2 regions of the Serratia sp. AS12 genome follow, and region 2 is predicted to be linked to the other one. Evidence: predicted binding sites of a transcription regulator. Region 2 holds the regulator's gene; the other holds the start of a gene.
The links. Region 2 encodes PhoB, which activates phosphate uptake and scavenging genes when phosphate is short. Its sites were predicted from a motif close to CTGTCATAAAACTGNCNNAT; they were not measured.

Region 1 (14,987 bases), 860 kb from region 2:
CCGGTGTTGATATAGCGCTGATACAGCGCCTGGCCGGTTTTCGCGTCGCGTTTAATAACCCAACCGGCGGCATTGCATAGCACGGCAGCATACGCCTGGCTTTTTGGTGGCAACAAATCGGCGGCTTGCTGGGCAAGGTCGACCGCCTGCCAGCGATAATGCAGGAAGCGGTTGTCCTGTGGCGGTAGCGCTGCTTTGGCCCGTGCCGCTTCCGCGCTGCTGATCCAACTCTTATGTTTGAGTTCGCGGGTATCAAAGGCATCCCCCAGATAGGAATAACCCGCGTCATAAATCGCGTAATCTGGCGTCATCTCGTAACCGGTGAAGGTTAGCCCTTGTGTGCGCAGTAGCGTGGCCGCCTGGTAATAGGCTTTGGCGCGCGCCAGTTTGTCGGCGGTTTTGTCCTGCGCGGTTTTCAGCGTATCGGCGTACTGCTGCGCCACCTGACGATAGTTAGGGATGTCGAAATAGCCCATGGCCTCTTGAGGACGTCCGGCGCGCATCAATCGCCGTGCCAGCAGCTCGCGCAGCTGTACCTCTGGCGTCAGTGGCTGGCCGCTGTACTCATCGGGATTGACGGGTTTCAGCGGCGTTGCCGGCGCCGGCGCATGTTTATCAACGAAGCCTTTAAGTTCGTCGATCGTCAGCACCCGCTCGGCCACGTCGGCGACATCTGCCCAATAAATCTCTTTGCCGCGATACAGAAAATCCATCGCCTGCAGATAGTCGCCGCGATCCAAGGCAAGGATCGCCTGCTCCCCGGCTACCCGGCATTCGGGCACGATGGTTTCCGGCGTAAAGTCCGCATTGCGCTGCTCGCCCCAGCTTTCACTGGAGGGGAAGGCTGCCGCCGCTTTGGCATAGGCGGCGGTAGCGGTTTTAACATCCCCGTCGCGCAGCGCCATTTTGGCGCGCAGCCACCACGCCAGCCCGCTGTCACCGGCATGTTTTAACAGGCTGGCCGCCATGGGATATTGCCCGGCGCGATAAGCCAGTGCCGCTAGCCGGTCACTGCCGCTGAAACCGCTTTTCACCGAGGCGTTCAGCAGCGTCAGAATTTGGCTGACTATCTGTTTCGAACGGGTGCCGGTGGCATCGGTATCCGACATTTGCAAATTGCTGCCGCGCGCAAAGAGTTCGATGGTCACCAGCTGTTGGATCACCGGATCGCTAATGGCCTGTTTCAGCGCGTCAAAGTGGTCAGGATTGACCAGATAGCTGGAGACGTACTGCAACGACAACCCACCGTTTTGATCGCCCTGCGCCGCCTGCTGGGCGTACAGTTGCGCCGCCGGGGCGATATTGCCCAGCCACAGTTGGATGCGCGCTTGCTGCCCCAGGCTGCTCAGCGCCAGTTGATCAGGATCGGCAGCGCCGGCTTTAACCCGGTCAATCACCTGCTGAAAAGCCGCCTGCGCCTGCTCTAACTGTGGCTTAGCCGGGCGTTTAACCGCCGGAGCCGGCGTATCGGACTCATTTTCCGGCGTGCCGTGGTCATCCATCAGAACCCGTCCGAGCGAATACTGCGCCCGAAGTCCCCAGTCGCCCTGTTGTGCTGTGGGCAGGGCCAAGACCTGCTGGAAATACTCTGCGGCACGCGGATCCGCTCCGGCAAAGGCCACGGCACCGAGTTGATAAAGGCGTGCGGCGTCTGACAACCCCTGAGAATTGACCGCATCGGCCTCCTCGACGGTCTTGGCGGCGCGCATTTTGCCGATAATGATTGTTTCCGGTGAAAGCGGCATCGGTTTCGGCGGTGTCGCCGGTGGAGGCGCTTTCCACCGCGGCAGTTGATTATCTACCGCGACCAGGCGGCTGGCCTCAAAGGCAAAATTACCTTCCGGCATATACAACAGGGTACCGTTGCGATCGGTCAGCAAGCGGTTGGGAAAATCCGGCCCGCAGGCGAAACCGTTAATGGGCATCGCCAGCGCTGAGCCGATCAGGGCGGCGAGTGGGAGATACCGGCCGTGGCGGTTGCGTACCGCGTGTGCATCAGGGTATGACAAGAGTGCCTCCTGGCGTCAATTGTTGGCAGCGTAACCAGCCCAGCGGCCGGGATTGCCCGGCGCGCAGCTGATCGCCGCTGATGAGGACAAAGCGTTGCCGCTGAGACTCGCTTTCCAGCCGATAGTTGCCCGCCGCGTCCGCCGCCAGACAGTCCGTGGCGGCGACGGTAATTTCACGAGGCAGCGGGGCATCAACCGGCCCGTTATTATGAATTATCAGATCATACAGCCCATTTTGCTGTGGCTGAGGGCTAAATTTTACCTGCCAACTGACGCTGAGCGGCTGTTGCTCGATCACCGCCCGCAGCGTATTGAGCGACCAGGCGCGGCGATCGCCCGTCAGCGGCAGCCGGAACCAGATAATGCCGCGCAGATGCGGTGTGGCCTGGGCGTTTAATTGTTGCAGAAAATCGGCCACTTGTTGCGGCGCTACCGTCAGCTCACGGGGATTGCCCGCCACGCGCAGTGAGGCTTCGCTCTCAACCTGTGCGCCCTGCGCATCAACGCCCAGCAGGCCCATACCGTAGGCCGGCAGCGCCACTCTGAACGGTTTGGACGTGATGTTTGCATACTGTTTTACCCAGCGCAGCGCCAGTGGGGCAGCGAACAGCCCCTGCTGCGGCGAGAGCACCGCATGTACCTGCAACACCGAGCTGTCTGCCTGTTGCAACACGCCGGGCAGTGCCGGTGAGCCGATCCAGGCCGGTAATGCGGTAATGCCGAGTTGTAAGGAGGAAGGCAGCTGTCGGCGCAGCTGTTGCAAGAAATAGCGATAGTCAGGCAGGCGAGCGGTGGCGGCGTCATGATCTATTTCGACACCTATCACCTGCAACCCGGCGGCCTGCCATTGCTGAGCCTGTTTTACCAGGCGCTGGCGAATAACCGGTGCATCGAGTTGCGCCAGTTGCCCATCCAAACGGACCACCAGCCACAGCGGGCGGCCATCCTGTTGCAACTGCGGTAGATTGACCGGGATTTCGCGCCAGCCTTCACGCGGATGCGCTTGCGCACCCAATACACGCAGGGTAGAGAACAGGTCACGGCTTTGCGCCAGCGCAGTGGCGTGTTGCGGCGTCCAGACCCGCTGCCAGATATAAACCTGGTTGTCCCGGGGCTGTGGTAGCCGTAACGCCTGGTGACGGCCGCCGAACCAGGCCGTTAACGCCAGCGCCAACAGCAGCAACGCCATCAGCCCGCGTTTCATTTTTGCCAGAGGTCGCCTTGCTGGGTGAAACCGCAGGCGCGCATAAAGTTATCCACTTCACCGCGTTCGCGCGGCGTCAGGCCGGCGGTAGAAAGCTGCCAGTGAGCGACTTGCGGTAGCTGGCGCTGCGCATCCTGCACCAGATACAACCCGACGCCACGACGGCGCGTGACTTCACGCACCAGCAAATCCTGCAGTTGGGCGTTATCGCCATCCAGCGCAATTTTCACTGCACCCAGCAGCCGTTCGTTGAAGCGCGCGGCGAACAGGGCCCGATCGTCGTCCAGCCAGCTCTGCCATTGCTGTGGCTGCTGTTGCGGCCAGATTTTACCGAGGTCGATAAGGTCTTGCGGGGACAGCGTGGTTAATCGCTCAATAGTCAGTTTCATGCAGAATTTCCGAACGGCTAATCGATGCCGACAGTGTAATAGATCTTGCACAGAGCGTTGTGTAAGTTTTTCTGTACGATTACTGCGCAAAATGTTTTTTGCAGCACTCATTTTCCGAGTAAATGAATTGTTAATGGATCAATAACCAGCATAACGCGCTGTGCCTGATGCAAAACAGCGCAGATTTAATCCGGATTTTATCCTGTTTACACCGCTTGTTTCTGATTGTTCAAGTTGATTTGCAGCAGAAAATTCCTGTTTAATGGTATGAAAAATAAAGTCTTATTAGAAAATATTGCCATAAAATCACCTAAATCATTATTACTTATGAATAAAAGCAGTAAATAAGGGTCAGGTGCAGGCAAACACAACAGGTACGTTCACAACGACAGATGGGGATTTGCGAATGAAATTAACAAAAGGTAAGGCGCTGTTGGCGGGTTGTATTGCGATGGCTATCGGTCATTCGGCAATGGCGAAAGACATCAAGGTGGCGATCGTGGGCGCGATGTCCGGCCCGGTCGCGCAGTATGGCGATATGGAGTTTACCGGTGCCCGTCAGGCGATTGCCGATATCAACGCCAAGGGCGGTATCAAGGGCGATAAGCTGGTCGGCGTAGAATACGATGACGCCTGCGATCCAAAACAGGCCGTTGCGGTTGCCAACAAGGTGATTAACGACGGTATTCGCTATGTGATCGGCCACCTGTGCTCGTCCTCGACTCAACCGGCCTCCGATATCTATGAAGACGAAGGCGTGATCATGATTACCCCGGCGGCCACCAACGCCGATCTGACCACCCGTGGTTACAAGATGATCATGCGCACCACCGGGCTGGATTCCGATCAGGGCCCGACCGCGGCGAAATACATCCTCAGCGAGATCAAACCCAAGCGTATTGCCGTGGTCCACGACAAGCAGCAGTATGGCGAAGGCCTGGCGCGCTCGGTGCGCGACAGCCTGAAAAAACAGGGTACCGACGTGGTGATGTTTGAAGGCATCACCGCCGGTGATAAAGATTTCTCCACTCTGGTGGCGCGCCTGAAGAAAGAAAACGTCGATTTCGTATACTTCGGCGGCTACTACCCGGAAATGGGGCAGATCCTGCGCCAGGCGAAACAGGCAGGCCTGACCACCCGCTTTATGGGGCCAGAGGGCGTGGGCAACTCCTCGCTGTCCAACATTGCCGGTGCCGCCTCAGAAGGCATGCTTGTGACCCTGCCTAAACGTTACGATCAGGTACCTGCCAACAAACCTGTTGTGGATGCACTGAAAGCCAAGAAGCTGGATCCTACCGGGCCGTTCGTCTGGACCACTTACGCAGCGTTGCAATCTCTGACTACCGGGATGGAGCGCAGCGGCAGCCAGGAGCCGGCCGACATCGTCAAGGATCTGAAAACCGGCAAGCCGGTGGACACCGTGATGGGGCCGCTGAGCTGGGATGAGAAGGGTGATCTGAAAGGTTTCGAGTTCGGCGTGTTTGAGTGGCATGCAGACGGCACATCAACACCGATTAAATAAGCCATAATAATCAGGGTAGGGTGCAGCATGCTGCGCCCGCGGGCCGGCTTGCCGGCCCCGTATCCCTTTACCTGAACGATCTTCGCGTTCAGGTTTCGCAGCCAAGGGTCAGAGTATGTCAGAGCAGGTTCTCTATTTTCTGCAGCAGATGTTCAACGGCGTCACGTTGGGCAGCACCTATGCATTGATCGCCATCGGTTACACCATGGTCTACGGCATTATCGGCATGATCAACTTCGCCCACGGCGAGGTGTATATGATCGGCAGCTATGTCTCCTTTATTGTTATCGCCGCCCTGATGATGCTCGGTATCGACGTCGGCTGGCTGCTGATTGGCGCCGCGTTTTTGGTGTCGATCGTGATCGCCAGCGCCTACGGCTGGAGCATCGAGCGGGTGGCCTACAAGCCGGTGCGCAACTCCAAGCGCCTGATAGCGCTGATTTCCGCCATCGGCATGTCGATATTCCTGCAAAACTACGTCAGCCTGACGCAGGGCTCGCGCGATCTGGCGTTGCCAAGCCTGGTAACCGGCCAGTGGGTGCTGGGTGAAAGCAATGGCTTTGCCGCCACCATCAGCACCATGCAGCTGATTATCTGGGTCGTCACCTTCCTGGCGATGCTGGCATTGACGTTGTTTATCCGTTATTCCCGCATGGGCCGCGCTTGTCGCGCCTGCGCGGAAGATTTGAAGATGGCCAGCCTGTTGGGCATCAATACCGACCGGGTGATTTCACTGACCTTCGTGATCGGCGCCGTGATGGCGGCGGTGGCCGGCGTGCTGCTTGGTCAGTTCTACGGCGTAATCAACCCGTACATCGGCTTTATGGCCGGGATGAAAGCCTTTACTGCGGCGGTGCTGGGCGGCATCGGCAGCATTCCCGGCGCGATGATCGGCGGCTTGGTGCTGGGGGTGGCAGAAGCCCTGACCTCAGCCTACCTGAGCACCGAATATAAGGATGTGGTGTCCTTCGCGCTGCTGATCGTGGTGTTGCTGATCATGCCAACCGGCATTCTTGGGCGCCCGGAGGTTGAGAAGGTATGAAACTCAATCTGCTTAACGCGCTGATAGCCTCGGTGGTGCTGTTTGTGATGGCGTCGTTCCTGATGGGGATGCAACTGAGTCTGGACGGTACCAAGCTGGTGGTTCACGGTGCGGCGGAAGTGCGCTGGATGTGGATCGGCATCGGCTGCGTCATCGTTTTCTTCTTCCAACTGTTGCGCCCGCTGATGCAGCAGGGGCTGAAAAAACTCTCCGGCCCCTCTTTTGTATTGCCGAGCTTTGACGGCACTACCTCACGCCAGAAGCTGTTGGCGGCGGCGATGATTGTCGCTGCGATCGCCTGGCCATTTCTGGTGTCGCGCGGCTCGGTGGATATCGCCACCCTGACGTTGATCTACGTGATGCTCGGCCTGGGCCTGAACGTGGTAGTAGGGCTGTCCGGCCTGCTGGTGCTGGGTTACGGCGGCTTCTACGCCATCGGCGCCTACACCTATGCGTTGCTGAATCACTATTATGGCCTCGGCTTCTGGGAAAGCCTGCCGCTGGCAGGCATCGTCACCGCCATCTTCGGTTTCCTGCTCGGTTTCCCGGTGCTGCGTTTACGCGGAGACTACCTGGCGATTGTGACGCTGGGCTTCGGTGAGATCGTACGTATCCTGTTGCTGAACAACACCGAGATCACCGGCGGGCCGAACGGCATCAGCCAAATCCCGAAACCGACCTTTTTCGGGCTGGAGTTCAACCGCAGCGCGCGTGACGGCGGCTGGGATACCTTCCATAATTTCTTCGGCCTGAAATACGATCCGAGCGATCGCATCGTATTCCTGTATCTGGTGGCGCTGCTGCTGGTGGTACTGACGCTATTTGTGATCAACCGCTTGCTGCGTATGCCATTGGGTCGCGCCTGGGAAGCGCTGCGTGAAGATGAAATCGCCTGCCGCTCGCTGGGCCTGAGTCCGACCAAAATCAAACTGACCGCTTTTACCATCAGCGCCGCCTTCGCCGGTTTTGCCGGCACGCTGTTCGCCGCGCGTCAGGGCTTTGTCAGCCCGGAGTCCTTCACCTTCGTCGAGTCGGCCTTCGTGCTGGCGATTGTGGTGTTGGGCGGCATGGGATCGCAGTTCGCGGTGATCCTGGCGGCTATCCTGCTGGTAGTGTCGCGCGAACTGATGCGTGATCTGAACGAATACAGCATGCTGCTGCTGGGTGCATTGATGGTGTTGATGATGATTTGGCGGCCGCAAGGACTGCTGCCGATGAAGCGCCCGCAGCTGAAGTTGAAAACGGCCGGCAAGGAGGAACAGGCATGAGCACGCAACCTCTGTTGAAAGTTGAAGGGCTGTCGATGCGTTTCGGCGGCCTGCTGGCGGTGAATAATGTGGCGCTCGAGCTGAACGAAGGCGAAATTGTTTCGCTGATCGGCCCGAACGGCGCGGGAAAAACCACGGTGTTCAACTGCCTGACCGGCTTCTACCGCCCCACTGGCGGTACCATCAAACTGCGCGATCGCCATCTGGAAGGGCTGCCTGGACAGACGATTGCCCGTATGGGCGTAGTGCGTACTTTCCAGCATGTGCGGCTATTCCGCGAAATGACGGTGATCGAGAACCTGCTGGTCGCCCAGCATCAGCACCTGAAAAGCGGCGTATTCGCCGGGCTGCTGAAAACCCCAGCCTTCCGCCGTGCCGAAGCCGATGCGCTGGAACGTGCATCCGTGTGGCTGCAACGGGTTGGCCTGCTCGAGATGGCTAACCGTTCGGCGGGCAATCTGGCCTACGGCCAGCAGCGGCGGCTGGAGATTGCGCGCTGCATGGTGACCCGCCCGGAACTGCTGATGCTGGACGAACCCGCCGCGGGCCTGAACCCAAAGGAAACCGACGAGCTGGACCACTTGATCGTCGAGCTGCGCAACCAGCATAAAGTGTCGGTGTTGCTGATCGAGCACGACATGAAGCTGGTGATGGGCATTTCCGATCGTATCTACGTGGTGAATCAGGGCACGCCGTTGGCGCAGGGCTCCCCGGCAGAAATTCGTAACAACCCGGACGTTATCCGGGCCTATCTGGGCGAATAATTATGTTGTCATTTAATCAGGTTTCCGCCCATTACGGCAAAATCCAGGCGCTGCATCAGGTTAGCCTGAACATCAAGCAGGGCGAGATAGTCACCCTGATCGGCGCCAACGGTGCCGGTAAAACCACGCTGCTCGGCACGTTGTGCGGTGAGCCGCGCGCCACCGAAGGCAGCGTTACCTTCCTCGACCAGGATATTACCCAGTGGCAGACCTCGCGCATTATGCGTGAGGCGGTGGCGATAGTGCCGGAAGGGCGTCGGGTGTTCTCGCGCATGACGGTGGAAGAGAACCTGGCGATGGGCGGCTTTTTTGCCGATCGTCATCAGTACCAGGAACGTATCGAGCGGGTGTTCGGCCTGTTTCCACGCCTGCTGGAACGCCGCAACCAGCGCTCCGGCACCATGTCCGGTGGTGAACAGCAGATGCTGGCGATCGGCCGTGCGCTGATGAGCCAGCCGAAGCTGTTGTTGCTCGACGAGCCGTCTCTCGGGCTGGCGCCGATCATCATCCAGCAGATTTTCGACATTATTCAGCAGCTGCGCGAAGAGGGCATGACCATCTTCCTGGTGGAGCAAAACGCCAATCAGGCGCTGAAATTGGCGGATCGCGGTTATGTACTGGAAAACGGGCGCGTGGTGTTGGAAGATACGGGAGCCGCATTGTTAGCAAACGAAGCAGTAAGGTCGGCGTATCTGGGCGGCTAAATACCCGTCGTCTTTCAGGCTACAGCGTTGTTGGCTGCACTCACTTCCCTGTGGGGGCGAATAGGGTCGCCCGAGTCACTTGGTCGCCGTGTACCCTGCCCCTACAAAATTTATAACGATTACGAGAATAAGAAATGAAGACAGAAGGGTTACTCGCGCAGCGCATCGTCAACGTAAAAAGCTCGGCAATCCGCGAATTGCTCAAGCACAGTAAGATGGAAAACGTCATTTCGCTGGCGGGCGGCATCCCCTCTGATGCCCTGTTTGATTTTGAAGGGCTGAGTATTGCTACCCATCAGGCGATCACCGAACAGCCGAAAAGCGCCTTCCAGTACGGCCTGACCGAAGGCAGCCCGTTGCTGCGTGAACGCATTTGCGAGCTGTGCGCCGAGCGCGGCGTCGTCGCCACGGCAGAAGAAGTGATGGTGACCGCCGGTTCCCAGCAGGCGCTGGATCTGGTGATGCGCGCTATCGTCAATCCAGGCGACGTGTTTGTGGTGGAGCGTCCGACCTATCTGGCGGCACTGCAGACGCTGGAACTGGCGGAAGCCAACATCATGTCGGTGTCATCCGACAGCGACGGCATGGTGGTTGAAGAGCTTGCCGAACTGCTGAAAACCCAGCGCATCAAGGGCGTGTACGTGGTGCCGAACTTTGGCAACCCCAGCGGCCTCACGCTGAGCGCACCGCGCCGCGAACTGCTGGTGAAACTGGCGGCCGAGCACAATTTCCTGATTATCGAAGATGATCCGTACGGCGAGCTGCGTTTTACCGAAGAGCGCAACGCCACGCTGCATCAGGTTTCGCAGCAGGTGCTGGGTCATACCGATAACATTATCTACACCTCGACCTTCTCCAAGATCCTGGCGCCGGGCTTGCGCCTGGGCTGGGCTATTCTGCCTGAGTTCCTGCTGCATAAAGTGGCGATCATCAAGCAGGCGGCGGATCTGCACGCCAGCGCGCTGTCGCAGAGCATCGTCGAATGCTACCTGGGGCTGGATCGTCTGCCGGGGCAGATCGAAAAGATCCGCGCCGCTTACAAGCAAAAGGGCGAGATCCTGGCTGCGCTGGTGGAGAAAGAGCTGGGCGAACACATCACCTTTGATATGCCGAAGGGCGGTATGTTCCTGTGGGCGCGTTTCCGTCAGCCGTTCAACGCCACAGAATGGCTGAAAACCACCCTGCAACAGGGTGTGGTGTTCGTGCCGGGGGAATATTTCTTCTCCGATAACCCGGATCGTTCAACCTTCCGCCTGTCGTTCGCCACCGCCACTGAGCAACAGATGCAAGAAGCGGTCGCCCGCCTGCGTCGTTCACTGTAATCCCCGCGGCGGCGGGGGAAAATGCCTCGTCGCCGACATCAAACCGCAACCTGCACTTCACCTCTCTGTCACTTCGCTGTCATTTTTTAGTTATTTTTCTGTCATCCGAGCATGGCATGTTAACTTCCGAACAAAAAACTGTTTCTTTTCGCTCACGCGCTTATTACACCAGCTTTTTCAGGAGTTAGGCATGCTCACCTACGCTATTCGCAAAACTACGCTGTGCGTCGCGTTGACCCTGGCGGTCAGCACTCAGGCACTGGCGGCGACCGAGATCCCGTTCTGGCATTCGATGGAAGGTGAACTGGGGAAAGAAGTGGATTCCCTGGCGGACCGCTTTAACCAGTCGCACAGCGACGTCAAAATCGTTCCGGTTTATAAGGGCAACTACGAACAGAGCCTGGCGGCGGGTATCGCGGCTTACCGTTCCGGCAAGGCGCCAGCGATTTTGCAAGTTTACGAAGTGGGCACCGCCACCATGATGGCGAGCAAAGCGATCAAACCGGTATACCAGGTGTTTAAAGACGCCGGCATCAACTTTGACGAATCGGTGTTCGTGCCGACGGTGGCCGGTTACTACACCGACAACAAGAGCGGCCATCTGCTGTCCCAGCCGTTCAACAGCTCCACCCCGGTGCTGTATTACAACAAAGATGCCTTCAAAAAAGCCGGCCTGAACCCGGATCAGCCGCCAAAAACCTGGCAAGAGCTGGCGGCGGACACCGCCAAACTGCGTGAGGCCGGCATGAAGTGCGGCTACGCCAGCGGCTGGCAGGGCTGGATCCAGCTCGAGAACTTCAGCGCCTGGCACGGTGTGCCGTTCGCTACCGAAAACAACGGCTTCGGCGGTGCGAATGCCAAGCTGGAGTTCAACAAAGCGTTGCAGGTCAAGCATATCCAACTGCTGGCGGACATGAACAAGAAGGGTGATTTCACCTATTTCGGTCGTAAGGACGAATCGACCGAGAAGTTCTACAGCGGCGACTGTGCCATCACTACCGCTTCTTCCGGTTCGCTGGCGGACATTAAACACTATGCCAAATTCAACTATGGCGTGGGCATGATGCCTTACGACGCCGACGCCAAGAATGCGCCGCAGAACGCCATCATCGGCGGCGCCAGCCTGTGGGTGATGAACGGCAAAGATACCGCCACCTACAAGGGCGTAGCCGAGTTCCTGCAGTATCTGGCGCAGCCGGCAATTGCCGCCGAATGGCACCAGAAAACCGGTTACCTGCCTATTACCACCGCCGCATACGATCTGACCAAGCAGCAGGGCTTCTATGACAAGAACCCGGGCGCCGACGTTGCGACGCGTCAGATGCTGAACAAGCCGCCATTGCCGTTCACCAAGGGCCTGCGTCTGGGCAATATGCCGCAGATCCGCAGCGTGGTGGATGAAGAATTGGAAGGCGTGTGGACCGGCAAGAAAACGCCACAGCAGGCGCTGGACGCTGCCGTACAACGCGGTGACGTGTTGCTGCGTCGCTTCGAGTCCCAGACCAAGTAATAACGGCTACTGCGCTTCGCCAGCCTGGGATTGGACAGTGTTCGCTCTCCTCATGGACTTTGTGTCCGTTCCGGGAGCCGTGCGCTGTCCGCACCCAGGCTGGCTTTGCTCGCGACGCCTTGCTTTGAGTCACCCGTTTTTGCCTTCATGAGTCCCTGATTATGAGCTCAGATCGTCCCGGTTTTGGCTGCAGCTGGCTGCCCTATGCGCTGGTGCTGCCGCAGTTGCTGATAACCGCAATATTCTTCCTGTGGCCCGCCGGCGAGGCGCTGTGGTATTCGGTGCAGAGCCTCGATCCTTTCGGCCTGTCCAGCCAGTTCGTCGGGTTGGATAACTTTAGCCAACTGTTCCAGGATCCGTACTACCTCGATTCTTTTTACACCACGTTGATTTTCAGCTTCCTGGTGGCCGGTATCGGGCTGGTGGTGTCGCTGTTCTTCGCCGCGTTGGTGGATTACGTGCTGCGTGGTAGCCGGATTTACCAGACGCTGATGATCTTGCCCTACGCCGTGGCCCCCGCTGTGGCGGCGGTATTGTGGATCTTCCTGTTTAACCCCGGCCTGGGGCTGATTACCCATTTCCTTGGCGGACTGGGTTACAACTGGAACCACGCGCAGAACAGCGGGCAGGCGATGTTCCTGGTGGTGCTGGCTTCGGTGTGGCAGCAAATCAGCTATAACTTCCTGTTTTTCCTGGCGGCGCTGCAATCGATCCCGCGTTCGCTGGTGGAAGCGGCGGCTATCGACGGCGCCGGCCCGGTGCGGCGTTTCTTCAACCTGGTGTTGCCGTTGATCACCCCGGTGAGCTTCTTCCTGCTGGTGGTTAATCTGGTGTACGCCTTCTTCGATACTTTCCCGGTGATTGATGCCGCCACCGGCGGTGGCCCGGTACAGTCCACCACCACGCTGATCTACAAGATCTACCGCGAAGGTTTTGCCGGTCTGGATCTGTCCAGCTCAGCGGCGCAGTCGGTGATCCTGATGCTGCTGGTGATTGGTCTGACGGTGATCCAGTTCCGCTTTGTCGAACGTAAGGTGCGCTACCAATGATTGAGAACCGACGCGGGCTGGATATCTTCAGCCACGTAATGCTGATTATCGGCGTGCTGGTGGTGCTGTTCCCGCTGTACGTGGCCTTTGTCGCCGCTACGCTGGACGATAAGCAGGTGTTTCAGGTGCCGATGACCCTGATACCGGGCGGCCATCTGTGGGAAAACATCCGCAATATCTGGCAGGGCGGCGTGGGCAACCTCAAGGTGCCGTTCTCGCTGTTGTTGCTGAACAGCGTGATCATGGCGCTGGCGATTACCTTCGGCAAAATCCTGGTGTCGGTGCTGTCGGCCTACGCCATCGTGTATTTCCGTTTTCCGCTGCGCAGCCTGTTTTTCTGGCTGATTTTCCTCACCCTGATGCTGCCGGTAGAAGTGCGTATTTTCCCGACGGTGGAGGTGATCTCCAACCTGAACCTGCTGGACAGCTACACCGGCCTGACGTTGCCGCTGATGGCCTCGGCGACCGCGACCTTTCTGCTGCGCCAGTTCTTCATGACGCTGCCGGATGAGCTGCTGGAAGCGGCGCGTATCGATGGTGCCGGGCCGATGCGCTTTTTCTGGGACATCGTGCTGCCGCTGTCGAAAACCAATCTGGCGGCGCTGTTTGTCATCACCTTTATCTACGGCTGGAACCAGTACCTGTGGCCGATCCTGATCACCAGCGACGCCTCGATGGGGACCGCGGTGGCGGGCATCAAGAGCATGATCTCCACCTCCGGCGCGCCGACCCAGTGGAATCAGGTAATGGCGGCGATGATTCTGACCTTAATTCCACCGCTGACGGTGGTTCTTCTGATGCAGCGCTGGTTTGTGCGCGGTCTCGTCGACAGCGAGAAGTAACGAGAGAAATGTTCACATGGCAGGTTTAAAACTACAGGCAGTCACCAAATCCTACGACGGTAAAACGCCGGTGATTAAGCAAATCGATCTCGACGTGGCGGACGGCGAGTTTATCGTGATGGTCGGCCCTTCAGGCTGCGGAAAATCGACGCTGCTGCGCATGGTCGCCGGGCTGGAACGCACCACCAGCGGCGATATTTATATCGACAGCCAGCGCGTGACTGATATGGAGCCGAAAGATCGCGGCATCGCGATGGTGTTTCAGAACTACGCACTGTATCCGCACATGAGCGTGTACGACAACATGGCCTATGGCCTGAAAATTCGCGGCTTCGGTAAACAGCATATCCAGCAGCGGGTGGAAGAAGCCGCGCGCATTCTGGAGCTGGAGCCGCTGTTGCAGCGCAAGCCGCGCGAGCTTTCCGGCGGGCAACGCCAGCGGGTGGCGATGGGGCGCGCCATTGTGCGTGAACCGGCGGTATTCCTGTTCGATGAACCTTTGTCCAACCTGGATGCCAAGCTGCGCGTGCAGATGCGCCTGGAATTGCAGCAGCTGCATCGCCGGCTGAAAACCACCAGCCTGTACGTCACGCACGATCAGGTTGAGGCGATGACGTTGGCGCAGCGGGTGATTGTGATGAACAAGGGCGTAGCGGAACAGATTGGCACCCCGAGCGAGGTTTACCAGCGCCCGGCGTCGCTATTTGTCGCCAGCTTTATCGGCTCTCCGGCGATGAACCTGCTGCCCGGCACGTTGAGCGCCGACGGCAGCCAACTGTTGCTGGCCGGCGGGATGACGCTGAATTTACCTCAGGCCCAAACACAGTGGGGTGGCCGCCCGTTGACGCTTGGCATCCGTCCGGAGCATATTCAACTGACCACCCTTGAACAAGGCGGCGTGCCGCTGGAGCTGCAAACGCTGGAGCTGCTGGGCGCAGATAATCTGGCGCACGGGCAATGGGGCGGCCACGGCGTGATTGCGCGGTTGTCGCATGAAACTATGCCGACGGCGGGCAGCACGCTATATTTGCAACTGCCTGCACAGGCGCTGCACTTTTTTGATTCAAACAGCGGATTACGGATGGAACAATGACCACAGCCTGGCCTTATCCTCATATCGTCGCCCACCGCGGCGGCGGTTCCCTGGCACCGGAGAATACCCTGGCGGCGATCGACGTTGGCGCGCGGCACGGCCACAAAATGATTGAGTTCGACGTCAAGCTGGCGCAGGACGGGCAGATCTTTTTGTTGCATGACGATACCCTCGATCGCACCAGCGACGGTTGGGGCGTGGCGGGCGAGCTGCCCTGGGACAAGCTGGTGCAACTGGATGCCGGCAACTGGTACAACTCCGCCTACAAG
Region 2 (14,987 bases):
TGCATTCGCGCCTGATTGCCCTGCAACAACGTCAGAAAGCGCGCAGTATCATGGCTGTCGAGCTGGTTAAACTGAATCAGTTGGCTGCCGTGCGGTAATCCGGCACGGTAGCCGTCCATCCACTGCGCGCAGTCCGCAGCGTCCATCTGTACCGGGTGATGCGCCACATCCAGTCCGGCAAGGAACCCTCTTACCGGCAGGGCGAAGCCCATATAGTTCATCGCCGCGTCTTCTACGCCGGCATGCAGCCAGCGGCGCGCATCGCCAAAATGTTCGCCCAGCACGTAGGCCTGCGGGTTTTCCTGTTTGACCGCCTGATAAATGCCGGCAAGATGTTGGAGATTGCCGGTAGCACCGCCGTTCTCACCCAGCATATGCACCACGTCCAGCCGCCAACCGTCGATGCTGTACGGTGGGCGTAACCAGTGGCGCACCACGCTACCGTCGCCGCGATAAATCTTCTCGGCCACCTGAGGTTCGGCAAAATTGAGCTTCGGCAGGCTGGCATTGCCTTTCCAGTCCAGCGCCCGGCCGTCAGGGTAGAAATTGAACCAGCCGCGGTACGGTGAATCCGGGTGGTGACAGGCGCCATTGTCGCCCTGCTGATGACGATCAAACCAGGGGTGGGAATCGCCGGTATGGTTAAACACCCCGTCCAGTACCAGTTTCATCCCCACCTTGTGAGTACTCACTCGCAAACGCTGCAAGGCGGCATTGCCACCGAAATAGGGATCAACCTGGTAATAGTCTTCGGTATCGTATTTATGCACGCTCGGCGCGGTGAAAATCGGGTTCAGGTAGAGTGCCGTAATGCCCAGTTTCTGCAGGTAAGGCAGCTTTTGACTGATGCCATCCAAATCGCCGCCATAGAAAGTGGAAGCGGCATCCCGGTCTTCCAGCGGATGCTGCCAGTCGCGACGCACCACGTCGCAACCGGCCGCGTGATGGCGATAGCTGCCGTTCTGAATACCGTGCTCGCCGCCGCTGCCGGCGAAACGATCGGGGAAAATTTGATAAAATATCTGATCCGCCACCCAGGCCGGGCTGCGGTCAGGTTCGTCGAGCGCAAACTGCGTCAGTTGGCCCGGCGGGATCAGCGACCAACCCTGAGGCCCGAACCATTGCTGACGATCGGCCCACACCAACTTGAAGCAGTAGCGCCGCGTGGCCTCTCCTTCGTTCAGCGTCAGGCTGGCCTGATAACGCCACCGGCCTTCAGCGCTGTGCGCTTTCATGATCAGCAGCCATTCTTCGTTATCCGGCTCGGCGCGTAAAAACACCCTTTCAGGCAAATCATCACCCTGTAACCACAGCGTGATATCCAGACGTTGTCCCTTCTTCACCACAAAGGGCGGGACCGGTTGATGCCAGGCGTTAAGCATACTGTTCTCCTGCTGTACAAAACGAAATCGACGACGTTATTCAATGCCACGAACAATGCCACGTTAAGTGCAAGCCCCCCTCCTCTTTGGCCGCTAAACTCGGGGAGGAGCCGGGGGGTGGAGATAGGCAGCCGGCGGCAACCCTATGTAAAAAAGGGTAAACAGCCGCACATTATGGCCCGCAGCCATTAGGCTAACGTCTTTTGAGTGTATTGGATATTTTTTGCGCATTTTTTAAAGGAGCGATAATGCAACAACAGATAACACTGTGGCTGGAGAAGTTCGGGCTGGAATTCAGCGGCGTGATGTCTCTGCTGATGGTGCTTGGGCTGATCGTCCTGATTTCGGTGGCCATCCATCTGGTGCTGCACCGCGTGGTGCTGGCGACGATCCAACGCCGTGGCCAGCAGTCGCAGCGCGTATGGCAACAAGCGCTTACCCAGTACAAGCTGTTTCAGCGCATGGCGCTGTTGCTGCAAGGGGTCATCATCAATCTGCAAGCGGTGTTGTGGCTGCGCGCCGGCGGCGAGACGCAGGCGTTCATCGTCACCGCCGCGCAGGTCTGGATCATGGGCTTTGCCCTGCTGTCGCTGTTTTCGCTGCTGGATACGCTGCTGGCGGTGCTGCGCCAAAGTCCGCTGTCGAATCAACTGCCGCTGCGCGGCATTTTCCAGGGGCTGAAACTGGTAGCGGCCATTTTGATCGGCATCATGATCGTTTCATTGCTGATGGGCAAATCACCATTGCTGCTGCTCAGCGGTCTGGGTGCGATGACTGCGGTGCTGATGCTGGTGTTCAAGGATCCCATCCTCGGGCTGGTGGCCGGCATTCAGCTTTCCGCCAACGATATGCTGAAAATCGGCGACTGGCTGGAGATGCCGAAATACGGTGCAGACGGCGCGGTCACCGACATCGGCCTGACCACGGTAAAAGTACGTAACTGGGACAACACCGTCACGACCATTCCCACCTATGCGCTGATCTCAGATTCCTTCAAGAATTGGCGCTCAATGTCGGAATCCGGCGGGCGGCGCATCAAGCGCAGCATCAATATCGACACCACCAGCGTGCATTTTCTGTCCCCGGAAGAGCAACAGCGCCTGAATCGCAATCCGCTGTTGCAGCGTTATCTGAACGATAAAACGCAAGAACTGAGCCACTATAATCAGCAGAGTGCCGTGGATCTCAGCTCACCGCTCAACGGCCGCCGCCTGACCAATCTCGGCACGCTGCGCGCCTACCTGGTGGCTTACCTGCGCGCTCACCCCAATATTCATCAGAGCATGACGCTGATGGTGCGCCAAATGGCACCGACGCCGGAGGGCTTGCCGCTGGAGATTTACGCCTTCACCAACACCACTGTGTGGGCGGAATACGAGAGCATTCAGGCCGATATCTTTGATCATATTCTGGCGGTGATTAACGAGTTCGATCTGCGCGTGCATCAAACGCCCACCGGCAACGACATGCGTAGCATGCTGAGCCAAATGCGAGCGGCGACGGACGTTTCCTGACGCAGGCTGACGTAACTGTTTCAGCCGGTAATGACTATCAACCCAGGGGCAACGGATGTCTCGGCCCGCTTTTCTTTCGGCCTAAAAACAGCGTTAATGCATTGATTATCGCCCGCTGAAGGAAAAGAGGATTGCTGAAACCATTACGCCACCGGCTGTTTACCTCGCTGGCCACGCTGCTGTTTATTGGCTGTCTGCACAGCGCTTCGCTGGACGAAAGCCGTATGAGTCGGACCTTGCAGCCGGCGCTTAGCGCCCTGAGCAGCAATATGCAGGATATCCGCGAAGTGCTGGCGCGCGCAGCAGGAGAAGGGAAGGAAGAACGACTGAACGACAGCAGCCTGCGCATCGAAGCCCGAGCTTCCGGCGACGATGAGCCCGAGGAAAACCGATAAAAAAACACCGGCGCATGGCCGGTGTTTTTATTTTTAATCCTGCTGCTGCGCCAGCACCGCCCGCTTTTTCTGGCGGTTGACCTTGAAGTAGTAACCCGCCAGCAGCACCACAACCCACACCAGACCGGCGTAAAGCGATACGCGGGTAGTTGGGAAGTAGCCTATCAGACCAATGATGAACGCCAGGAAGATAATCGCAATCACCGAGGTGAACACGCCGCCGCGCAGCGGGAACGCCAGCTTTTTCACCTGCTCTTTGCTCAGACTGCGGCGGAAGGCAATCTGCGAGCACAGGATCATGATCCACACCCACACGGTGGCAAAGGTAGCCAGCGAGGCAATCACCAGGAACACGTTTTCCGGCATGATGTAGTTGAGATACACCGCCAACAGCAACGCCAGCATCATCACCAACACCGTGACCCACGGAATGCCGCGCTTCGACACCTTGCTGAACATCTTCGGCGCATGGCCCTGTTCGGCCATCCCGTGCAGCATGCGGCCTACGCCGAACACATCGCTGTTAATCGCCGACAGCGACGCGGTGATCACCACAAAGTTGAGGATGCCCGCAGCCACGGTAATTCCCATGTGCTGGAAGGTCAGCACAAACGGGCTGCCGTTGGTGCCCACCTGATTCCACGGATAAATCGACATGATGACGAACAGCGTACCGACGTAGAACACCAGGATGCGCCACGGCACCGAATTGATGGCCTTGGGAATCGACGTTTTCGGGTCCTTGGCTTCACCGGCGGTGATACCGATGATCTCGATGCCGCCATAGGCGAACATCACCAGTTGCAGCGACAGGATCATGCCGATAAAGCCATTGCTGAAGAAGCCGCCGTTGGACCACAGGTTATGGATACCTGTCGGTTGCCCGCCGTTGCCAATCCCCCAAATGATGATGCCGATACCGGCGGCAATCATGATGATGATGGTGGCGACCTTGAAGAACGAGAACCAAAACTCCAGCTCACCGAACACCTTCACGCTCATCAGGTTGATGGCACCGATCACCAGCACCACGCTCAGCACCCAAATCCAGTGCGGCACCTCGGGGAACCAGACGCCCATATAAATGCCGAACGCGGTCACGTCGGCGATGGCGACGATCAGAATTTCAAAACAGTAGGTCCAGCCGGTGATATACCCGGCCATCGGGCCAAGGTAGTCCTGCGCGTAGCGGGAGAATGAGCTGGCCTGCGGGTTGTTGACCGACATCTCGCCCAAAGCGCGCATGATGATAAAGGCGACGATACCGCCAATCAGGTACGCCAGCAAAACGCTCGGGCCGGCCATTTTAATGGCATCCGCCGAACCGTAGAACAGGCCGGTGCCGATGGCCGATCCGAGAGCCATAAAGCGGATATGACGCGTGCTGAGACCGCGCTTCAGCTTATTGGCCGCAGGGGCGGAGGGTGACTGTTGTTGCATGAAAATAACCCGTGTTTTTTAAACGTAAAAAAGCCACGGACAAGTCCGTGGCCCAAAATTCAGCCGGGGGATTATGGGTGCGCGGTCACTTCAGAACGCGTACAAACCCGGTCATAAATCGCGACCAACACCAGCATCAGCAGAGAAGGCGACAGCCATGCCAGCCCCTGCGCAGCCAATGGCAGGTGATTGGTCCACTCCGGCAACAGGTGCTGGAAGGCGGACGCTTTCACCGCGTCAAGGATACCAAACAACAAGCTGACCAGCATCACCGGCGCCACGATACGCGTCGCGCTGTTCCACCAACGCAGGGTGAAGCTCAATACCACCAGCACGATACACGGCGGGTAAATCGCGGTCAGCACCGGGATAGAGATCTGGATCAGATGGCTCAGGCCCAGATTGGAAACCACCATCGAGAACAGGCCCAGAATAAAGACCAACGTCTTATAAGAGAACGGCAGGTACTGAGCAAAGAACTCGGCGCAGGCACAGGTCAGGCCTACCGCAGTCACCATGCAGGCAATGAAGATCAGCGCCGCCAGGAAGAAGCTGCCCAACCCACCGAAGGTATTTTGCACATAAGCGTGCAGGATCACCGCGCCGTTGGTCGCGTCCGGCACCAACACGCCGCTGCCGGAACCCAGCTTGAACAGGCTCAGGTAAACCAGCGTCAGGCCCACACCGGCGATCAGACCAGCCAAAATGGTGTAGCGCGTCAGCAGGCCGGCATCTTTCACGCCGCGGGAACGCGCAGCGTTGACGATGACGATGCCGAACACCAGCGCGCCCAGCGTATCCATGGTCAGATAGCCGTTGACGAAGCCGGAAGAGAAAGGAACGTGCTGATAAATGTCGGTAGCCGGAATAGGGGTGCCCGCCGGCCAAACCAACGCGGCAATGCCGAGTGCGCCGAGCGCAACGATTTTCAGCGGAGCCAGCACGTGGCCCACGGTATCGAGCAAGCGGCCCGGATACAGTGAGATGCCGATTACCAGCGCGAAATACACCAGGCTGTAGATAAACAGCGGCATGGCGCCGTCACCGGTCAGCGGCGCAATACCCACTTCAAAGGACACGGTCGCGGTACGCGGGGTGGCGAACAGCGGGCCAACCGCCAGATAGCAGACCGTCGCCAGCAGCAAACCGGCGCTGCGGCCAATCGGCGTGCTAAGGGCGTCAATACCGCCGCCAACGCGTGCCAGAGCGATAACGGTTATCACCGGCAAACCGACTGCGGTAATCAGGAAGCCGATTGCTGCGGTCCAGACGTGCTCACCGGACTGTAAACCGACCATCGGCGGGAAAATGATGTTCCCGGCGCCGACAAATAAGGCAAAGGTCATAAAACCCAGCGCCATAATATCTTTTGACGTTAAACGATGACTCATACGATGTCGTGCTGCCTGTTCAAATGAAAAAAAGTACCCGATATCGTGGTGACGTAATGCCCCCACCCGGCTGCCGGCTTGCCCTTTCATCGTGAGACCAATAAGAGCAGAAAACGCATAACGTCCGACGTTTTGTCCTTATTCGAAATTAACCACTCATGATGTTGGGCAGAGTTTTAGGAGTTATAAATGGAAGTTTAGTCCGACAACGGGGGGTAAGTTAAACGTTTATAGCGTTGAAAGGCAAGTCGTGCGACAAAAACCAGAGCTATCGACCAGATAATCTTTTGTCACCAGTCGATCATAGTGGCTATCAATAAATATACACTACATGATTTGTATCATTTTTGAGCATCGCATTCACAAACCGTGAAGCATCCGGCTTGAGACCGCGCGAAAACGCCAATAAACGATCGGTTTTCGCGTGGTCTGAACGGGATCTGCGCGCTTACCAAACCTCTCGGGCAATATTCACCACGCTTTGCAGCTTATTCCACTGCTGCTGTTCGCTCAGGCTATTGCCCTCTTCGGTCGAGGCAAACCCGCATTGGGTGCTGAGGCACAACTGGCGGCGATCGACAAACTGTGCGGCCTCCTCGAGGCGCTGTTTCACCTGTTCCGGGTTCTCCAACTCGCCGTTTTTGGTGGTGATCAGACCGAGCACCACCTGCTGTTTACCGGGTTTGATAAAACGCAACGGCTCGAATCCCCCGGAGCGCTCGTTGTCGTATTCCAGGAAGAAAGCGTCGATATTCACCTGGCCGAACAGGATTTCCGCCACCGGCTCGTAGCCGCCTTCGGAGATCCAGGTAGAGCGGAAATTACCGCGACACACGTGCAAGCCGATAGTCAGATCGTCCGGCTTGCCGGCGATCGCCGCATTCAGCACGTCGGCGTAGATCTTCGCCAGACGATCCGGATCCTCACCGCGCTCGCGGATCTGCCGCCGTTGATCGTCCGAACACAGATAAGCCCAGACGGTGTCATCCAGTTGCAGATAGCGGCAGCCTGCATCATAAAACGCCTTGATCGCGTCACGGTAAGTCTGCGCCAGATCGTCGAAATAGACATTCAGATCCGGGTAAACCCGGCTGTCGATGGCCTTGCGCCCGCCGCGAAAGTGCAGCACGCTCGGGCTGGGAATGGTCATTTTCGGCACCGCATCGCCGGCCGTCGCCTTCAGGAAACGAAAATCCGCCAGCATCGGGTGCTGGGGATTAAAGCCCAATTTACCGACCACCTTGATGCTGCGCGCGCGGGTTTGCACGCCGTTGAACTGGATCCCCTGATCCGCATCATAACCTTCCACGCCGTCCAACCCTTCCAGGAAGTCAAAATGCCACCACGCACGGCGGAATTCGCCGTCCGTCACCACCGCCAAACCGAGGTCTTTCTGTTTTGCCACCGCCAAACGGATCTGCTCGTCTTCAACCGCGCGCAGCCGGGCGGCATCGATTTCACCCTGCTGGAACTGCTGGCGAGCGGTTTTCAGCGCCACAGGGCGCAACAGGCTGCCGACAACGTCAGCGTGAAAGGCATGGTTGCAATCGCACATATTTATAACTCCCGGTGACAGGCAAAGGATCGAGCCTCTTTGCTTCAATGATTGACAGTGTGAACTATTACGCTGGGTTATTATGGACATCCAGACGGCTAAAATTAGCATTGAGGAGCATCCTGTCACGCCGCTTGTCGGGCGGCAATGGAAGAATTTTCATTGGTGTTGAGAGAAATTCATGTTGGGCGCCACGCAACCGCCCGTTGGAAGGTTACTTCAGGCCCAGCGCCAGCCGGGTTTTGCGCAGTGTATCGGATGGCAGCGGCAGGTAACCGTCATGATTAACCAGCTTTTGCCCGGCATCGGACAGCACGCGATCGAGAAAAGCGGCGGTCAACGGCTCCAGCGGTTGGTTGGGGGCTTTATTGATGTAAATGTACAGATAGCGCGACAACGGGTAACTGCCGTTGCTAACGTTGGTGTCATTGGGGATGACATAGTTTTCGCCCGACTCCGCCAGCGGCAGCAGACGCACGCCACTGGCGCGAAAACCGATGCTGGCGTAGCCAATGCTGTTCAGCGAACCGGCCACCGCCTGCACCACCGAGGCCGAACCGGGCAGCTCATTGACCCGCGGCATAAAATCGCCACCGCACAGGGCGCGCAACTTGAAATAGCCGTAGGTGCCGGAGGCGGAGTTACGCCCGAAACGTTGGAGGTCGCGCTGTTGCCAACTGCCGGGCAACCCCAGCTCCCCCCAACGCATCAGCGGCCGGCTTTCACCGCAGCGCCGGGTAGCGGAGAAAATACGGTCGAGCTGCTGCAGGTTCAGACCGCGCAACGGATTGTCCTGATGCACCAGCACCACCAGCGCATCCACCGCTACCGGCACGGCCAGCGGCGCATAGCCATAACGGTGTTCGAACGCCGACACTTCCGCCGCCTTCATCGGCCTGCTCATTGGCCCAAGCTGCGCTGCGCCCGCCGCCAGTGCGGTAGGCGCGGTTGAAGAACCGGCGGCCTGGATCTGCAAATTGACGTTAGGATAATGCTGACTGAAGTCCTGCGCCCACAGCGCCATCAGATTCGCCAGCGTATCGGAGCCGACGCTCGACAGGTTGCCGGACAGCATACCGTCCGGCTGCGCCAGTGCGCCGCGGCTCACCAGCAGCACCAGGCACAGCAACAGCCATCGGGTGATTCGGATCATGCCAGCCTCTCGCGCGTTAATTTTTCACCGCATTCTCTGATAAAGCTGCAGGAACAATCAACCGGTTAGGCAAGGTAAAGATGAAACGGGTGCCAATCCCCTGTTCGCTGAGGATCTCCAACCGCGCATCGTGGTGGCTGAGCGCATGCTTGACGATCGCCAGCCCCAGCCCGCTGCCGCCGGTCTGGCGTGAACGGGCTTTATCGACACGGTAGAAACGCTCGGTCAGGCGCGGAATATGTTCGGCGGCGATACCCGGCCCGTTGTCGCTGACCTGGAACTGCGCGCCATTTGGCGTCTGTTGCCAGCTCACCTCAATATTGGTGCCCTTCGGCGTGTGATTGACGGCGTTATACACCAGATTCGACACCGCGCTGCGCAGTTGGTCATCGTTGCCGAACACCTTGAGCTGCTCGTTCACCCGGAAGGTAATCTCATGGTTGCCGCCGCTCAGCGACTGCGCCTCACGCTGCAACACCCGCAACATCAACGGGATATCGACCCGCTCGTTCATATCGACGTTAGGCGCCGCCTCAATGCGCGACAGCGTCAACAGCTGTTTGACCAGCCCGTCCATGCGCCGGGTCTGCTCTTGCATGGTGCCCAGCGCCTTACCGCGCAGCGAGCCGTCCAGCTCCTCGTCGCTCATCATCTCCAGGTAGCCCTGCAATACCGTCAGGGGTGTACGCAACTCATGGCTGACGTTGGCGAAGAAGTTGCGGCGCGCGCCTTCCAGCTGACGCATTTGGGTGACGTCGCGCGCCACCATCAACAGTTGCCCTTCCGAATAGGGCATCACGCGGAACTCGACGTAGTGCTCGTTATTGAGTTGCAGCGTCAGTGGCCGCGTGAACTCCTGCTGTTGCAGATAGTGGCTGAACTCCGGGTAACGCAGCAGATTAAGGATGTGTTGGCCGTTGTCTTCCGGCCAGCGGAATCCCAGCAGATGCTGCGCCAACCCGTTGCACCAGAAGATATTGCCTTCAACGGTGGTCATCACCACCGCATCGGGCAGCGATTCCGCGCCGCTGCGAAAGCGTTTGATCAACAGCGCCAGTTCACGGCGACGGCGACGGTTGCGCTGCTGCATCTGGTACAGGCCGTAAAACAGCGGCTCCCAGCTCCAGCGCCCAGGCGGCGGCGTCATGCTGCGATCGACCCACAGCCAGTGGGAAAGTTTGAGTTGGTTGTAGAAATTCCAGACCAGCGCCGCCAGCACGGCGACCAGCAGCAGCCAGGGCAAATAGCCGAAAATCAGCCCCAGCAACAAGGCAGGTAAACAGAAAAGAGCCAGCTCCAGGGCCAGCCTCTTCCAGGAAAGGCGTTCTAGCACAGCATATTCTCCAGCGCGACGCGATCAGTAACGCGTTGAGAATCGGTAGCCGGTGCCCCGAACGGTTTGAACCATTTTGTCATGACCAGTGGTCTCTAACGCCTTACGGAGCCGGCGGATATGCACGTCAACGGTGCGGTCTTCCACATAAACGTTAGTGCCCCAGACGTGATTAAGCAACTGTTCGCGGCTATAAACACGTTCCGGATGGGTCATAAAGAAATGCAGCAATTTGAACTCGGTCGGCCCCATATCCAGCGCTTGCTCATTAGCCATTACGCGATGCGAGGAAGGGTCCAGGCTCAGCCCCTGCATTTCAATCACTTCTTCCACCGCCATCGGTGAAATGCGGCGCATTACCGCCTTGATGCGCGCCACCAGCTCCTTCGGCGAGAACGGCTTGGTAATGTAATCGTCCGCTCCCACTTCCAGGCCGCGTACCCGGTCTTCTTCTTCACCGCGTGCGGTCAGCATCATCACCGGGATATCGCGGGTCAGCGCTTCACGCTTCATGTGTTTGATAAACTGGATACCGGAACCGCCGGGTAACATCCAGTCGAGCAACACCAAATCAGGGAACGGCTCAGACAGGCGCGTCACGGCGCTGTCATAATCCTCGGCTTCCAACGGTTGGTAACCATTCTGTTCCAACACAAAGCACACCATCTCACGGATCGGCGCTTCGTCTTCCACCACCAGTATGCGTCTTGCCATCGTCAATCCTGCCAATGTGTTAGCGATCACAGTTGATTGCGGGCGCCATTATGCGTCAGTTTTGTGACACTTTTATGAAAAAACCAGCCTGTTATAGCCAGTAAGCATAGCGATTATTTCCAACTGCAAAGAAAAATCATTCAGTTGTCATAATCATTGCGTCACGACAGGAGAGTCTGCCCCCTTTATAATCCCCCCATTAGTTTATCGCCCCGGGAGTGTCATGCGCCTGATCCACACCTCTGACTGGCATCTTGGCCAGTACTTTTTCACCAAAAGCCGTGCCGCCGAGCACCAGGCTTTTTTACGCTGGCTGATCGAGCAAATTGAACAGCAACGGGTGGATGCGCTGATCGTCGCCGGGGACCTGTTCGACACCGGCTCGCCGCCGAGCTACGCCCGCGAGCTGTATAACCGCTTTGTGGTGGAGTTGCAGCATACCGGCTGCCAACTGGTGGTGCTGGGCGGTAACCATGACTCCGTGGCAACCCTGAATGAATCGCGTGAATTGCTTTCTTGCCTGAATACAACGGTGATCGCCAACGCCCAAAGCGACATCGGGCAGCAAATCCTGGTGCTTAACCAGCGCGACGGCCAACCGGGTGCGGTGTTGTGCGCCATCCCGTTCCTGCGCCCGCGCGATCTGACAACCAGCCGCGCCGGCGAATCGGGCGGGCAAAAGCAGCAGGCGTTGCAAGAGGCGATCGCGGAACACTACCAGCAGCTCTACCAGGCGGCCTGCGCACACCGCGATGAACTGGGGCTCACCTTGCCGATTGTCGCCACCGGCCACCTGACCACCATGGGCGTTACCACCTCCGATTCGGTGCGCGATATTTACATCGGCACGCTGGATGCCTTCCCGGCACAGGCGTTTCCGCCAGCCGACTACATTGCGTTGGGGCATATTCACCGGGCGCAAAACGTCGCCAAATCCGAGCATATCCGCTACAGCGGTTCTCCTATCCCGCTCAGTTTCGATGAGCTGGGCAAACCCAAAAGCGTGTTTATGGTGGATTTCGCCGATGGTGCCCTGCAGCAGGTCACCGCACTGGATATCCCCAACTTCCAGCCGATGCAACTGATCAAAGGTGATTTGGCGCAGATCGAACAACAATTGCGGCAGTTCGCCGATTATCAGGGAGAACTGCCGGTATGGTTGGACATCGAAGTGGCGACACAAGATTACCTCAGCGACATTCAGCGCCGTATTCAGCTGCTGGCGGATCAACTGCCGGTGGAGGTGGTATTGCTGCGCCGCAGTAAAGAGCAGCGCCGCCAGGCCCTTGAACAGCAGGACAAGGAAACGCTCAACGAACTGAGCGTCGATGAGGTCTTCGAGCGGCGGCTGGCGCAGGAGACGGAAATCACAGAGCCCCGCCAGCAGCGGATGCGCCAAATGTTCCATCAGGTGGTCGAGACCGTGCGGCACAACGACGAGGAGCCGACCCAATGAAAATCCTGAGCCTGCGGCTGAAGAACCTCAATTCATTGCAGGGCGAGTGGAAGATCGATTTCACCGCCGAGCCTTTTGCCAGTAATGGGCTGTTCGCCATCACCGGGCCAACCGGCGCGGGTAAAACCACCCTGCTGGATGCTATCTGCCTGGCGCTGTACCACCAGACACCGCGCCTCAACGTGACACCGAGCCAAAACGAACTGATGACTCGCCACACCGCCGAATCGCTGGCTGAGGTCGAATTTGAGGTCAAGGGCGTCGGCTACCGCGCCTTCTGGAGCCAACGCCGAGCCAAAAACGCGCCGGACGGCAACCTGCAAGCGCCAAAGGTGGAACTGGCACTGCGTGAAGACGGTAAAATCCTGGCGGATAAAGTCCGCGACAAGCTGGATCTGACCGCCGCGATCACCGGGCTGGATTTCGGCCGCTTCACCAAATCGATGATGCTGTCCCAGGGGCAGTTCGCCGCCTTCCTCAATGCCGATGCCAATGACCGGGCCGAACTGCTGGAAGAGCTGACCGGCACCGAAATCTACGGCCAGCTTTCCGAACGGGTTTTCGAGCAGCACAAACAGGCCAAAGCCGATCTGGACGCCTTGCATCAACGCGCCAGCGGCATTGAACTGCTGAATGACGAACAACGTCAGCAATTGGAGAGCCAGTTAGTTGAGCTGAGCGCGCAGGAAACCGCCCTCAGCGGACAGGCCCGGCAACAGCAACAGGCGCTGAACTGGTTGCAACAGTGGCAGCAAACGCAGCTCCGGCAGCAGGAATACCAACGCCAGTTGAGCGTTGTGCAACAGGAGCAGGCTGCGGCCGAACCGCAGTTGCAACAGTTGGCGCGCAGCGAACCGGCTGAGAAACTGCGGCCGCTGCATAACGACCGTCACCGTTGCCGCAGTGAGCAGCAGGCGCTGCAACAGCAGATCGCCCAAATGGCGCAGCAGCAGGAGCATCAGCTTGCGCAGATGGCGCCATTGCAGCAGGCAGTGGAAAAAGCGCGCGCCGAGCAACAGGCGCAAGCCGAACGCCAGCAGACCCAGCAGCGGCTGATCGACGAGCAGATCGTCCCGCTCGACCACCAGATTGCTCAGTTGCAAAAAACGCAGACGGAATTGCAGCAGGCGTGCGACAACGCCGCCCGGCAGTGCCATCAGCAGAAAACGGATCTGGAGCAGTTAAACGTTCAACGCAGCCAACTGACCGCACAGGCCGGGCAGCATCGGGAGAAGCTTAACGGTCTTACCGCAGCGCTGATGGCGCAGCAACAACAGCAAAATGCGCTGGAAGCGCAGTCACCGCTGGCGGCGCTGCGTCAGCGTCAGACCGCGTTGGCCGAGCTGCGCCCGGCACGCCAGCAACTGTTCACCCTCTCCTCGCTGTTCCGCCAGACCAACGAGCGGCTCGAACAACAGCGCAAAGAGTTTACCGCCCGTCAGGCGCAGCTTGGCGAACATGAGCAACAGTTGGAAGAAACCCGGCGGCACTACAAGCAGCAAAAAGCGCATCAGTTGGACGTGGAAAAAGCCTTTGAGCTGGAAAAGCGTATCGTCAGCCTGGAAGCCGAGCGGGCGCTGCTGCAAAGCGGCGAGCCCTGCCCACTGTGCGGCTCCGCCAGCCATCCGGCCATTGAGCAATATCAGGCGGTAAAACCGTCCGAGACAGCATTGCGCCTGGCGGAAATGCGCGTCAAAACCGAGGCGCTGTACACTCAGGGCACCGAACTGCGCACCCGTTGCGAAAGCCTGAAGGAACAGCAACAGCGCCAACAACAGCAAATAGCGCAGGACGAGCGGCAACTCGCCGCCCAGCGCCAACAGTGGCAAACCCTCAGCGCGCCGCTGGCGTTTGATTTCGATCTGCAAGATGCCGGGCGCCTGAGCCAGTGGCTGAATGCCTGCGACAGCGAAGAGCGCCAGGGCCAGCAAGAGCTGTCACAGCATGAGCAGGCAGCACGCGCGGTACAGCAGGCGAAAGATGCACTGGCCGAGCTCCAGACGCAGCAACAGCAGGCGCAACAGCAACAAGCGCTGCTGGACGAGCGCTTCACCCTGCTGGAAAAAAACCACGCCGACGCGCAGTTGCAACAGCAGCGCCTGCAGCAACAGTGGCAAGAGGGCGAGAAAACCCTGGGCGAGCAACGCGCGCAGCGACTGGCTCTGTTTGGCGAACAACACATTCCGCAGGTGCGCGAACAGCTGCGTGCCCAACTGACCGCCTGCGAGCAGGCCAGCCATCAGGCAGCGGAACAATGGCAGAAAGCTCAGGAGCAGCGCGATCGCCTGGCCGGCCAGCTTGCCGGCCTGCAACAGCAACAACAACGGCAGAGCGAACGGTTGCAACAAGCGGAACAAACCTGGCTAGAAACACTGGCCGCCAGCGAATTCAGCGATGAAGCCGCTTTCAGCGCCGCGCTGTTGGATGACGCACAGCGCCGGCAATTGCAGCAGCACAAAGAACAACTGCACCAGCGGCAGGTGGAGGCCAGCGCCCTGCTGGCACAGGCGGTTCATACGCTGGAACAACAGCGGCAACAGCGCCCGGAAGGGCTGGATGAAACCCAGGCCGATGCGCAAGCCCTGAGCCAGAGCCTGGAGGCGTTGGCGCAGCAATTGAAAACCGTGCAACTGCGCCAGGGCGAAGTGCGCAAC

Region 1: the regulator PhoB is predicted to act here: its motif matches at 10,290-10,309, upstream of ugpB (sn-glycerol-3-phosphate ABC transporter substrate-binding protein UgpB).

The regions. Positions count from the first base shown of each region.
Region 1 is NC_015566.1:205,843-220,829, forward strand. Features, by position in the region: gene SERAS12_RS00910 (hypothetical protein) at 1-2,009, opposite strand, end outside; gene SERAS12_RS00915 (DUF3142 domain-containing protein) at 1,996-3,213, opposite strand; gene panM (aspartate 1-decarboxylase autocleavage activator PanM) at 3,210-3,602, opposite strand; gene SERAS12_RS00925 (branched-chain amino acid ABC transporter substrate-binding protein) at 4,009-5,124, shown strand; gene livH (high-affinity branched-chain amino acid ABC transporter permease LivH) at 5,240-6,166, shown strand; gene SERAS12_RS00935 (high-affinity branched-chain amino acid ABC transporter permease LivM) at 6,163-7,434, shown strand; gene livG (high-affinity branched-chain amino acid ABC transporter ATP-binding protein LivG) at 7,431-8,198, shown strand; gene livF (high-affinity branched-chain amino acid ABC transporter ATP-binding protein LivF) at 8,201-8,902, shown strand; gene SERAS12_RS00950 (PLP-dependent aminotransferase family protein) at 9,037-10,224, shown strand; gene ugpB (sn-glycerol-3-phosphate ABC transporter substrate-binding protein UgpB) at 10,415-11,734, shown strand; gene ugpA (sn-glycerol-3-phosphate ABC transporter permease UgpA) at 11,896-12,783, shown strand; gene ugpE (sn-glycerol-3-phosphate ABC transporter permease UgpE) at 12,780-13,625, shown strand; gene SERAS12_RS00970 (sn-glycerol-3-phosphate import ATP-binding protein UgpC) at 13,642-14,718, shown strand; gene ugpQ (glycerophosphodiester phosphodiesterase) at 14,715-14,987, shown strand, end outside.
Region 2 is NC_015566.1:1,064,457-1,079,443, reverse strand. Features, by position in the region: gene malZ (maltodextrin glucosidase) at 1-1,382, opposite strand, end outside; gene SERAS12_RS04985 (mechanosensitive ion channel family protein) at 1,631-2,896, shown strand; gene SERAS12_RS04980 (hypothetical protein) at 3,028-3,291, shown strand; gene proY (proline-specific permease ProY) at 3,325-4,731, opposite strand; gene brnQ (branched-chain amino acid transport system II carrier protein) at 4,803-6,122, opposite strand; gene SERAS12_RS04965 (cobalamin-independent methionine synthase II family protein) at 6,571-7,677, opposite strand; gene SERAS12_RS04960 (PstS family phosphate ABC transporter substrate-binding protein) at 7,892-8,830, opposite strand; gene phoR (phosphate regulon sensor histidine kinase PhoR) at 8,847-10,163, opposite strand; gene phoB (phosphate response regulator transcription factor PhoB) at 10,188-10,877, opposite strand; gene sbcD (exonuclease subunit SbcD) at 11,101-12,333, shown strand; gene sbcC (exonuclease subunit SbcC) at 12,330-14,987, shown strand, end outside.